Regions from separate parts of the Comamonas sp. FUJ_7 genome, predicted to be linked through region 2. Evidence: riboswitches for the same ligand, from Rfam matches in the RefSeq annotation. Region 2 holds a riboswitch; the other holds the start of a gene.

Region 1 (5,796 bases), on a different contig from region 2:
ACTATTTCATAGCAGCTTGCGCTTTCTATTCAATACTTTCAAGGCAAAAACATGCCAAAAGGATTGATTGGCTAGCGCATGCAGCTCCTCTTTTTCATAGCGCAAAACCGCTTCATACATAACAAAGCGCCAACACCATGACCGATACCAAGCCTGCCCAGCCTGCTCCTCAAGCTCCAGCAGCAGCCCCTGTCGCCGCATCACCTTCAGCCAACCCCGCAGGCCGCCGCAAGGGCCTGACCATCGTCGCAGCCGCCGTCGCCGTCGCCGCCATTGCCTGGGGCGGCTGGCACTGGATGGTGGCCCGCAACTACCAGACCACGGACAACGCCTATGTGGCCGGCAATGTGGTGCAGATCACGCCGCAGGTGGGCGGCACCGTCATCAGCATCGGCGCGGACGACACCGACTACGTCAAGGCCGGTCAGGTGCTGGTGCAACTGGACCCCGCCGACTATCTGGTGCAACTGGCCCAGGCCGAGTCGCAACTGGCCCAGACCGCGCGCCAGACGCGCACCCTGTATGCCAACAACGCCCCGCTGGCCGCCCAGGTGGCCCAGCGCGAAGCCGACCTGCTGCGCCTGAAGGCCGACGCCGCCAAGGCCAATGACGATGTAGCCCGCCGCCGCCCTCTGACTGTGACCGGCGCCGTGGGCAAGGAAGAGTTTGACCACGCCAAGGCACTGGCCACCGCCGCCAGCAACGCGGTGGTGGCCGCCGAAGCCGCCGTGCGTGCCGCCAAGGCCCAGCTGACGGCCGCTGAAGCCCAGACAAAAGGCACAACGGCCGAAGACTTCCCGACCGTCATGGCCGCAGCAGCCAAGGTGCGCGAGGCCTATCTGGCGCTGCAGCGCACGCGCCTGATCGCCCCCGTGGACGGTTTTGTAGCCAAGCGCGGCGTGCAACTGGGCCAACGCGTGGCTGCGGGCTCGCCCCTGCTCACCGTGGTCGATCTGCACAAGCTCTGGGTGGACGCCAACTTCAAGGAAAGCCAGCTGGCCGATCTGCGCATGGGCCAGAAGGTGGAGCTGACGGCCGATGTCTACGGCGACAAGACCCGTTATGAAGGCCAGGTCGTGGGCCTGGGCGCAGGCACGGGTGCCGCGTTTGCGCTGCTGCCCGCGCAGAACGCCACCGGCAACTGGATCAAGGTGGTGCAGCGCGTTCCCGTGCGCATCAGCCTGGAGCCCGAAGCCCTCAAGCAGCACCCGCTGCGCGTAGGCCTGTCCATGGATGCCAAGGTCGATATCCGCAATCAAGATGGCCTGGCTCTGGCCAACGCCCCGCGCACCGAGCCTGTGGCTCAGACTGCCGTGTACGACGGCACGCTGGCGCAGGCCGAAGAGCGCATCCGCCACATCATTGCTGGCGACAAGCTGCCTGCGCTGACCCAACTGCCAGAGATGACTGCTGCGGCCCCTACCACGGCGGCCGCTCCTTCGGCCACTGCACCGGCACCTGAGCCTGCACAGTAAGACGGCGCCAGCACTTATGCACTCCCCCTCTTCTGTGCCTGCACCGCTCAAAGGTGCCCCCTTGGTGCTGGGCACGCTGGCTTTATCGCTGGCGACCTTTATGAACGTGCTGGATTCCTCCATCGCCAACGTGGCCATTCCGGCCATCTCGGGCGATGTGGGCGTTAGCCCAAGCCAGGGCACCTGGGTCATTACCAGCTTTGGGGTGGCCAATGCCATCTCCGTGCCGCTGACGGGCTGGCTCACCCAGCGCTTCGGCGCCGTGCGCTTGTTCACCATGAGCGTGCTGCTGTTCGTGCTGACCTCCTGGCTCTGCGGCTTTGCCTCGTCGCTAGAGGCACTGGTTTTCTTTCGCGTGCTGCAAGGCCTGGTCGCCGGCCCCATGATTCCGCTGTCGCAAACCCTGCTGCTGGCCAGCTACCCGCCTGCCATGGCCGGGGTGGCGCTCTCGCTGTGGGGCGTGACCACGCTGGTCGCGCCCGTGGTCGGGCCGCTGCTGGGCGGCTGGATCACGGACAACATCTCCTGGCCGTGGATCTTCTACATCAACGTGCCCGTGGGCCTGCTATCGGCCATGATGACCTGGAGCCTTTATCGCAGCCGCGAGACGCCTAAGCGCAAGCTGCCCATTGACACCATTGGCCTGTCCCTGCTGGTGCTCTGGGTGGCCGCGTTGCAGCTGATGCTGGACAAGGGCAAGGAGCTGGACTGGTTTGCTTCGTCAGAAATCATTGTCTTTGCCGTGGTTGCCGTGGTCGCCTTTGCCATCTTCGTGGTCTGGGAGCTGACCGATGCACACCCCGTGGTGGATCTGCGCCTGTTCAAGGGCCGCAACTTTGCGGCGGGCTCGATAGCGCTGTCCATTGCCTACGGCTTGTTCTTTGGCAACGTGGTACTGCTGCCACTGTGGCTGCAACAGTGGATGGGCTACACCTCCACCTCCGCCGGTCTGGCGCTGGCCCCCGTGGGCATACTGGCCATCGTGCTGACGCCCATCGTGGGCCGCAAAGTGGCGGTGTGGGACCCACGCAAGATGGCAACCGGCGCTTTTATCGTGTTTGCCCTTGTGCTGTGGATGCGCTCGCGCTTTACGGTGGAGACAGACTTTGGCCATATCCTGATTCCCACGCTGATTCAGGGCGGCGCCATGGCCTTCTTCTTCATCCCGCTGACAACCATCACACTGAGCGGTCTATCGCCAGATCGCATTCCCGCCGCTGCGGGCCTGTCCAACTTTGTGCGGATTACGGCCGGCGCCATGGGCACCTCGATTGCCACCACACTGTGGGAAAACCGGGCCTCCATGCACCACGCGCATCTGACGGAGCTGCTGGTGCAGGGCCAGGGCACTTTTGCTGTCACGGTCAAAAACCTGCAGGCCGCTGGCATGAGCGCCGAGCAGGCCTACGCCCAGATCAACCGGCTGATCGACCAGCAGGCCTTCACCCTTGCGGCGGACGATATCTTTCTGGCCTCGTCCTTTATGTTCCTCAGCCTGATCGTGCTGATCTGGTTCACCAAGCGCCCTGCCGCCCACAGCTCAGGGGCCGATGCTGCAGCCGGCGCGCATTAGTCGCTACTGAAATTTCATATAAAAATAGCTTCCAGCGCTTGTTCAGCAAGCATTGGAAGCTATTTTTTCAGGAGTATTCAATCTGAAGCGACCTGCTTGTCCAGACGGCGCAAAAACACCTGCAGCTCCTTGACGACCTGCGAATCCCCCTTGGCCTGTGCGCAAGCCAGTCCCTGCTCCCAGGCATGACGCGCCGCCTGCGCATCGCCCAACGCCAGCTCCACCTTGCCCAGCTGCTTCCAGGCCACCGAGTAGCTGGCATCCAGCGCCGTCGCCTGCAGCAGATGCTCTCGTGCAATGCCCATCTGCTCCTCATCGGCATAAGCCTTGCCCAGCGTATAGCGCAGCAGCGCCCCATCCTTGCCCTGAGCCAGCAGCTTTTCCAGATTTCCAACCATGGGATTCATGGCCCACACTCCTTTTGTCACCTTTGTCGAAGTCAGAGTGTCGCACCGTCCAGCCTGACAACGCAGCAATGCCCATGCAATGTTTGCCAGCACAATCGAAGCATGATGACCCGCCACCCACTCCAACCTCTCGCACTACTTGCCACCGCTCTCAGCGTCGTCTTTTTGAGCGCCTGCTCAACCACCGGCAATCAGACCCGCAAGCCTTTTGCTGAATGCACGCCCGCCAGTCAAGTCGACACACCCGCCAAGATCAAGACCTCCTCCAATGTCCGTATCGACCCTGACTGGTATCCCGAGGGGGCACTGGTCAAAGTGGTCTATCAGTTCGAAGTCACGCCCGAAGGCAAGATGGGCCGCAAGATCTATCAGCCTGAGGATGCCGACCCACGCATCATCAAAGCCATCGAAAGATCCTTTGCCCGCTGGCGCTTCACGCCCGCCCTGCGCAATGGCCAGCCTGTCACCACCTGTTTCGAGCAGCCCTACGACCTGATCTTCAAGAAGCAGTAACAGCCACTCCTGGGCCCTATCGAAAACCCCAGAAGTTGCAAATTGCGGTGGTGCAGGCCCGTGATGCACCGCTAGAATTGCCTGCGTCAGGAGAGAGTGCCAGCGGCCCCAGCCGCCCGGCACCGCCGAAGGCGCAGATGGCCAGTCCATCCAAACGCTCAGGCAAAAGGACTGACAAGCGCTGCGCGGCGTACAAGCTGCCAGCGTTCCTTGCTGGAGAGAGATGTGAGCCGCCATTTCATGGTGCGCCTGCATCCACCGAAGGAGCAAACTGCCCGACATCACTGCGGCAGTGAATCTCTCAGGTAAAGCGGACAGCAAGGCAAGCCCGCCGCGCATGGCAGCCGTCATGCAGGGCCACTCATATGGGTTGAATAACCGGAGCGCTTGCCTGTGACTGCTGCAACCTCGCCTGACCTGCTAACCACACCTTTGTTCGACCTGCACCAGAAGCTGGGCGCGCGCATGGTGCCGTTTGCCGGTTATTCCATGCCTGTGCAATACCCGCAAGGGCTGATGGCCGAGCATCTGCACACCCGCAAGGCGGCAGGACTGTTCGATGTCTCCCACATGGGCCAGCTCTTGCTGCGCGGGCTAGATGCAGCGGCAGCTCTTGAGTCGCTGATGCCCGTTGATGTCATTGACCTGGGCCTGCACAAGCAGCGCTACGGACTGCTGCTCAATGAAGAAGGCGGCATTCTGGACGACCTGATGTTCGTCAACCGGGGCGACGACCTGTTCCTCATCGTCAACGGTGCCTGCAAGGTGGCCGACATGGTCCATATCCAGAAACACATCGGTCAGCGCTGCGAAGTCGTGCCCCTGCCCGACCGCGCCCTGCTGGCACTGCAAGGCCCTCAGGCCGTGACAGCGCTGCAAAGACTGATCCCCAGCGTCAACGCCCTAGTCTTCATGACCGGCAACTACTTTGACTGGCAAGGCCATGCGTTCTACATCACGCGCAGCGGCTATACGGGCGAGGATGGGTTTGAAATCTCCCTGCCCGCCCATGTGGCACAAGCCTTTGCCGAGACGCTGCTGGCCCAGCCCGAAGTCGCCCCCGTCGGCCTGGGTGCCCGCAACTCGCTGCGCCTTGAAGCGGGTCTGTGCCTGTACGGCAACGATATTGACACCACGACCACTCCTGTCGCAGGCGCTTTGAACTGGGCCATCCAGAAAGTGCGACGCAGCGGCGGTGCACGCGAAGCAGGCTTTCCCGGCGCTGCCATCGTGCTGGAGCAGCTACAAAATCCGCAGCAGCTGACGCGCAAGCGCGTTGGCCTGCTTGCACAGGAACGCACTCCCGTGCGCGAGCCTGCGGTGCTTGAAAACATGGACGGCCAGCATATAGGTCACATCACCAGCGGCCTGCTCAGCCCCACTCTCAACCAGCCCATTGCCATCGCTTATGTGGCGCCCGACTATGCGGCCGTAGGCACCGAAATCTTTGCCCTGGTGCGCGGCAAGCCCGTGCCCATGAAGGTTGCTGAGATGCCCTTTGTGCCCACCAACTACTACCGTGGCTAGGTCTGTCGCCGCGCATGAGAGCGGCCAGTTTGCCCAACAGCACTCAGAACGCCGCTAAAGTGCGGGCTGGACCTTTCTCCAACACAACCCCGATTCCTCCGAATCCCTGAATTCCCCATCTGGAGCTTTGCATGAGCATCAAATATTCCAAAGAACACGAATGGATCAACGCCGCTGACACCAATGCCGCGATTGTCGGCATCACCGTCCACGCACAAGACGCACTGGGCGATGTGGTGTTTGTCGATCTGCCCGCCGTCGGCACCATCTTCAAGGCCGGCGACGTGACCGGCGTGGTCGA
Region 2 (5,796 bases):
GAAATTTTGCTGCCGGGAACCTACCCCAAGCCGTTTGAGCAGAACTAAAAATCATGATCCATAAAAAAAGGTCAGCCCTTTGGGGCTGACCTTTTTTTGTGAGTGCAGTGCGTGGGTCGAATGCGCTTTATTCAAAGCGCTTGCGCATGGCAAAACCGTAGCTCAGGCCCAGTACTGCGGCAATACCTGATGCCGCCAGAATGCCCAGCTTGGCGGCGCCCAGCAGGCTGGCATCGTCAAAGGCCAGACCACCCACAAAAATGGACATGGTAAAGCCGATACCTGCCAGCAGGCCCACCAGCAAAACACCGCGCCAGTTCAGGCCTTCGGGTAGGCTGCACAGCCCGCTCTTGACGGCCAGCCAGGTGCAGATGAATACGCCCAGTGGCTTGCCCAGCACCAGTGCCAGAACCACGGCCAGCGCCGTAGCCTGAGGTGCAGAGGCACTCAGGTCAATGCCCGAGAACTGCACGCCCGCATTGGCCAGCGCAAAGATGGGCATGACGCCAAAAGCCACCCAGGGATGAAGAATCATGGGCAGGCGCAGCGCCGGAGGCAGCATGTCGCGCTGTGCCAGCTGGGCTGTGCGCAGATCGCTGAGCAGGTGCTGAGGGTCGGGCTCAGCGGTCAGCATTTGCTCGCTGGCCTTGCGCATGGCCGTCTGTGCGGTCATCAGTGGTGGAACGGGAGAAGGGCGCACAAACACGGGCGTCATCAGGCCCAGAACCACACCGGCCAGAGTCGGGTGAGCCCCGGTCTTGAGCAGGCCAAACCACAAGATGGCACCAGGCAGCACATACAGGGGAGCGGCCGCAATGCCCATGCGGTTGAACAGCAGCACCAGCAGCACGCCGGCGCCGGCAATCACAAAGCCCATGGCCTGCAGGCCGCCCGAATAGAAGAAGGCAATGATGAGCACGGCCACGATGTCATCGATGATGGCCAGTGCTAACAAGAAGATGCGCAGCGCACCCGGAATATTGCGGCCCAGCAGGGCCAGAACACCCACGGCAAAGGCAATGTCGGTGGCCGTGGGAATGGCCCAGCCGTTGAGCAGCGTCTTGTCGCTGCCCACCAGTGCCACATAGATGAGTGCGGGAACCACGACACCGCCAATGGCAGCAATCAGCGGCAGGCTGGCCTGACGAAGGCTGGCCAGCGCCCCGTTGTGCAGCTCGCGGCGGATTTCCATGCCAACGACCAGAAAGAAGATGGTCATCAGCACGTCGTTGACGATGAAGTGCAGATCGGTGCTGAAGCTCCTGGGACCCAGTGTCATGGCGACTGGCGCATGCCAGAGGTCGAAGTAGCTTTGCGCTGCGCCGGAGTTAGCCCAGACCAAAGCGACGGCTGCAGCCAGCATGAGCACCATGCCGGCAAAGGACTCGATATGCAGCAGGTGGGTGATCTGGGCTTGCACGCGCTCCGTCATGGACTGCAGCGCGGGAATGCGGGGGGAGGCGGGAGATGCCGCAGAGGCAGCGGGCGCAGGGGCCTGCACAATTTTTTGTGGGTCCATGTGTCGATTCAGGTGGAGCAGGTCGTGCAATGACGATAAGCGAGCAGCCCGAGGGCTGACCTCAGACATTGCTTGCAAATTGCGTGCGACCAGCGCGCAGGCGGCCCGACCTGCGCAAGAACATTCACCTGCCATCGCCACCTTGTGTGACGGGCACCCATCGAAAATTGTAGCGAACTGTGCTTTACAGGTACTGATTTGAGGGGATTTTCTCGATATCCGGTGATCGCCAGCCAGCGCAGAGCGCTTCGTGCATGGCGTCACCTCCGCTCAAGCGGGCTTGCTGCACCAATGGCGTCAGCGGCGGTTGCGGCGCAGAGCTATGCTCGCTCGATTGCTGAAAAAGAAGGTGTGTATGTCAGGCTTGGGGGCGGAATATGTGTGGGTGCTGGTGGTGCTGTTTGCCGCAGCGGCGCAGACCGTACGCAATACGGCGCAGCGTTCGCTGACGGCGCAGGTCGGCACTTTGCCGGCCACACTGGTGCGCTTTCTCTATGGCCTGCCGTTTGCCGCTGTGTATCTGCTGGCGCTATACAGCTTTGGAGATTCAACGCTGACCCTGCCTCGCTTCAGTGCCGCTTATCTAGGCTGGATTGCCCTGGGCGCCTTTTTTCAGGTCGCAGCCACGGCGGCCTTGCTCATGGCCATGAAGGAGCGCAACTTTGCCGTGGCCGTCACCCTGTCCAAAACCGAGGTGCTGCAAGTGGCCTTGTTTGCCGCCATGTTCCTGCACGAACTGCCAACCCGGCTGGCGCTGCTGGCCATGGTGCTGGCCACGGTAGGCGTGCTGATGTTGTCGCTGCCGCCACGCGGTCAACTTTTCACGCTCTCGGCCTGGGCCAGCAAGTCCTCCATGTATGGTCTGATCTGCGGCGCCTGCTTTGCACTGGCCACGGTGGGCTTTCGCGGCGGTGCGGTGGAGATTGTCAGGCTGGGCGTGACTTCGCCCTGGCTGTCCGGTGCCTGGGGCGTACTGGTGGCGCAGACCATGCAGTCTGTGGTCATGGGCATCTGGATTGGCCGTACCCATGAGCAGGGGCTGTGGCCCATCTTCAGAGCCTGGCGCATCTCGCTGCTGGCCGGAAGCATGGGCGCCGCCGCATCGCTGGCCTGGTTCACCGCTTATGCCATGCAGGGGGCGGCCGCCGTGCGCACGCTGGGCATGGTGGAGGTGGTCTTCAGCTACCTGGTGTCGCGCAAGGTGTTCAGCGAAAAGCTGTCGCTGACGGAGAAGCTGGGCATGGCGCTGATGATGCTGGGGCTGGTGCTGATTTGTCTGCAGCTCTGATATTGAGAGCTGCCTGCACTTTATCTGTCATTGTTTCAATATCAAAAGATGTTGAAACATAGAAAAATCAAGCGCAAGCAGCTTTCATTTTGGTAGCTGTATCACTTCACGATCAGGCGCTGGCGGTGGTCAGCGTGGGCGGGCGGGGCTGCTTGCTGGCGCTGCCCATGGACTGAAGAACCACGTTGCCAATCATGTCGGCGGTAATGGCAGACAGCGTCCAGCCCAGGTGGCCGTGACCGGTGTTGTAGAACACGCAAGGCTTGTTGCCGGGGCCCACGCGCGGCATCAGATTGGGCAGCATGGGGCGCAGGCCCGCCCAGGGCACGACGCTGCGCGTGCTGATGCCCGGAAAGCACTGCTGCACCCAGTCAATCAGCGGGCGAATGCGGTCGGCGCGAATGTCCTTGTTGTAGCCATTGAACTCCGCCGTGCCGGCCACGCGGAACCGGTCTTGGCCCAGGCGGCTGGTGACCAGCTTGGTTTCGTCGTCCAGCAGGCTGACCACGGGGGCTGCTGCCTGGCTGGCCTCATCGAGCAGGTTGACGGTGATCGAGTAGCCCTTGACCGGGTAGATATTGACGCTGTCGCCCAGCTGGCTGGCCAGTGCACGGCTGGCCGTGCCGGCGCAGACCACCATGGCATCGAAAGTGGACGTCACCTCTTGTTGATCCTGGCGCACGGTGACGCTGGCCTGTTTGCCGTTGCTGGCAACCGACACGATCTCCTGGCCGTAAAGGCATGTCACGCCCAGTCTTGCGCAGGCGGCGGCCAGGCCGCTGGTGAATTTGTGAATGTCGCCGGTGGAGTCGCTTTCCGTGAAGTAGCCGCCGTAGTAATTGCCCGACAGCGTGGGCTCGATGGCATGCATTTCTTCGGGGGTGACGGCACGGCGCTCCAGGCCGCCCTGGGCCAGCAGTTGCGACACCCGGCCCGCATGCTCGAAGCCGGCGCGGTCACGATAGATGTGCAGGATGCCTTGCTTCTTGAGATCGAAGTCGATGCCCTCTTGCTCGGCCCAGCTGAACAAATGCTCGCGCGCCGCAACGGCCAGACGCGCCGTCTCCACGGTGTTTTTTTCGTAGTGGGGAATGGCAGCAAGAAACTGGGTAAACCACGACAGCTTGTGCCAGCTTGGCTTGGGGTTGAGCAGCAGCGGTGCATCGCTCTTGAGCATCCATTTGAGGCCCTTGACGATGGTGGACCAGTGCGTCCACACCTCGGCGTTCGATGCCGAGAGCTGGCCGCCGTTGGCGAACGAAGTCTCCATGGCCGCGTAACGCTGCTTTTCGAACAAGGTGACGGAAAAGCCGCGGCGTGCGAGGGCATAAGCGGTGGTCACGCCCGTGATACCACCACCGATAACGGCGATTGTTTTCATGATTCAGATTCCAGATGCGTCAAAGGGTGGAGTTCCCGCGCAATATGCGCAGCAAACGCCCCCTCTGTTCTGGACCTGAGAGATTCACGAGGCTGGGCGCTGGTTGCGCCGCTCGCTTGCTCCTTCGGTATGCCCGGCGGACGATGACGTCCGGACATTCTTCAGAGTGTGTATCAAAGCGATGCCGATCCTTTGGCCTGAGAGTTTCCGGGGCGGTTGCTCCTTCGGCGCTGCCGGCGCAATGTTGGCGCTGCAGTCTCTCTCGGCATTGCTGGGCTGAAAGCCTGGGCGCCAATGTAAGAAGAATGCAGTTGGCGGGCTATACGGGTTTGCCAGAGGCGGCTGGCAGATCACGCTGCTTGGTGAAGCCCCATTCATGAATTTGATAGCGATTGCCGCTTGCCAAATGTTGGTCTTGGAGTAATTTGATCTTGAATCGAAAGAAATGCATGCGCATGCTGCTTTCATTTTCATAGTGATCTGGGCTGTCAAGTGCGTGTGATCAGCCCCAGAGTCCACCCCCGCATTGATGGGCCGGCGCATGACGGCGGGCGGATTTGGGCAAAATGCCATCTTTGCCTGTCAGTGGGCCCGGTGATATCTCCGCCTGGCCATTGAAGCACCCGACCGGGGTAGCTGCCGAGATCGAATGCCGCTGGCTTATCCGCCACAGCGCTTTGCTTTCATGGCTTTGTTCCTTTGTCCCTGTTGCCTGCGATCCTTTGCGTGATCGCTTTTTCGCGTTGCCGTCTGGCAGCGCTTGTGGGATGGCTGGGTGGTCTGTCTGAATGGGCGCAAACCATTAAAACAAGACATATGTCTCAACCCAACGCAAACCATCAGCCTGCGCCGCTGACTGGTAGCAGTGACAACAACACGCAGCCCCAGCTGCACCGGGTGCTCAAGCAGCGCCACCTGAGCATGATTGCCATTGGCGGCGCCATTGGCACCGGCCTGTTTGTGGCTTCGGGCTCGGCCATCGCCCAGGTCGGCCCTGGCGGCGCGGTGCTGACTTATTTGCTCATTGGCATCATGGTGTACTACATCATGACCAGCCTGGGCGAGCTGGCGGCCTTCATGCCGGTGGCCGGCTCTTTCTCGACCTATGCCTCGCGCTATGTGGATCGCGGCTTTGGCTTTGCATTGGGCTGGAACTTCTGGTTCAGTTGGGCCGTGGTGGTGGCCGTGGATCTGGTGGCCTCGCAACTGGTCATGGCCTACTGGTTCCCCGATGTGCCGGGCATTCTCTGGAGCGGCCTGTTTTTGCTGCTGATGGTGGGGCTCAATGCGTTTTCCGCGCGTGGCTTTGCCGAGGCCGAATACTGGTTCGCTCTGATCAAGGTGGTGGCCGTGGTGGCGTTTCTGATCACCGGCGTGCTGATTCTGTTCGGCATCATCACGTCGGGCCATGTGCCCGGCTTTGAGAACTGGACAGTGGGCGAGGCGCCTTTTGTGGGCAACTTCGCCACCTTTGTAGGCGTGGCCATGATCGTGGCCTACTCCTTCCAGGGCACGGAGCTGGTGGGCGTGGCGGCGGGCGAATCCGAGAACCCGCGTGAGAACGTGCCGCGCGCGATTCGTCAGGTGTTCTGGCGCATTTTGCTGTTC

The links. Region 2 has a riboswitch for glycine ahead of AC2I9W_RS04240 (D-amino acid dehydrogenase). Riboswitches for the same ligand answer to the same signal wherever they lie in the genome.
Region 1: it holds a riboswitch for glycine, as region 2 does, so the genes downstream of both, gcvT (glycine cleavage system aminomethyltransferase GcvT) here and AC2I9W_RS04240 (D-amino acid dehydrogenase) in region 2, are expected to answer to the same signal.

The regions. Positions count from the first base shown of each region.
Region 1 is NZ_JBXXZI010000001.1:346,759-352,554, reverse strand. Features, by position in the region: gene AC2I9W_RS01580 (EmrA/EmrK family multidrug efflux transporter periplasmic adaptor subunit) at 138-1,475, shown strand; gene AC2I9W_RS01575 (DHA2 family efflux MFS transporter permease subunit) at 1,492-3,048, shown strand; gene AC2I9W_RS01570 (hypothetical protein) at 3,126-3,455, opposite strand; gene AC2I9W_RS01565 (energy transducer TonB) at 3,558-3,968, shown strand; glycine riboswitch at 4,046-4,152, shown strand; glycine riboswitch at 4,172-4,296, shown strand; gene gcvT (glycine cleavage system aminomethyltransferase GcvT) at 4,362-5,495, shown strand; gene gcvH (glycine cleavage system protein GcvH) at 5,627-5,796, shown strand, end outside.
Region 2 is NZ_JBXXZI010000002.1:109,144-114,939, forward strand. Features, by position in the region: gene AC2I9W_RS04225 (alpha-hydroxy acid oxidase) at 1-48, shown strand, start outside; gene nhaA (Na+/H+ antiporter NhaA) at 128-1,519, opposite strand; gene AC2I9W_RS04235 (EamA family transporter) at 1,875-2,807, shown strand; gene AC2I9W_RS04240 (D-amino acid dehydrogenase) at 2,920-4,188, opposite strand; glycine riboswitch at 4,243-4,363, opposite strand; glycine riboswitch at 4,364-4,463, opposite strand; gene AC2I9W_RS04245 (amino acid permease) at 5,005-5,796, shown strand, end outside.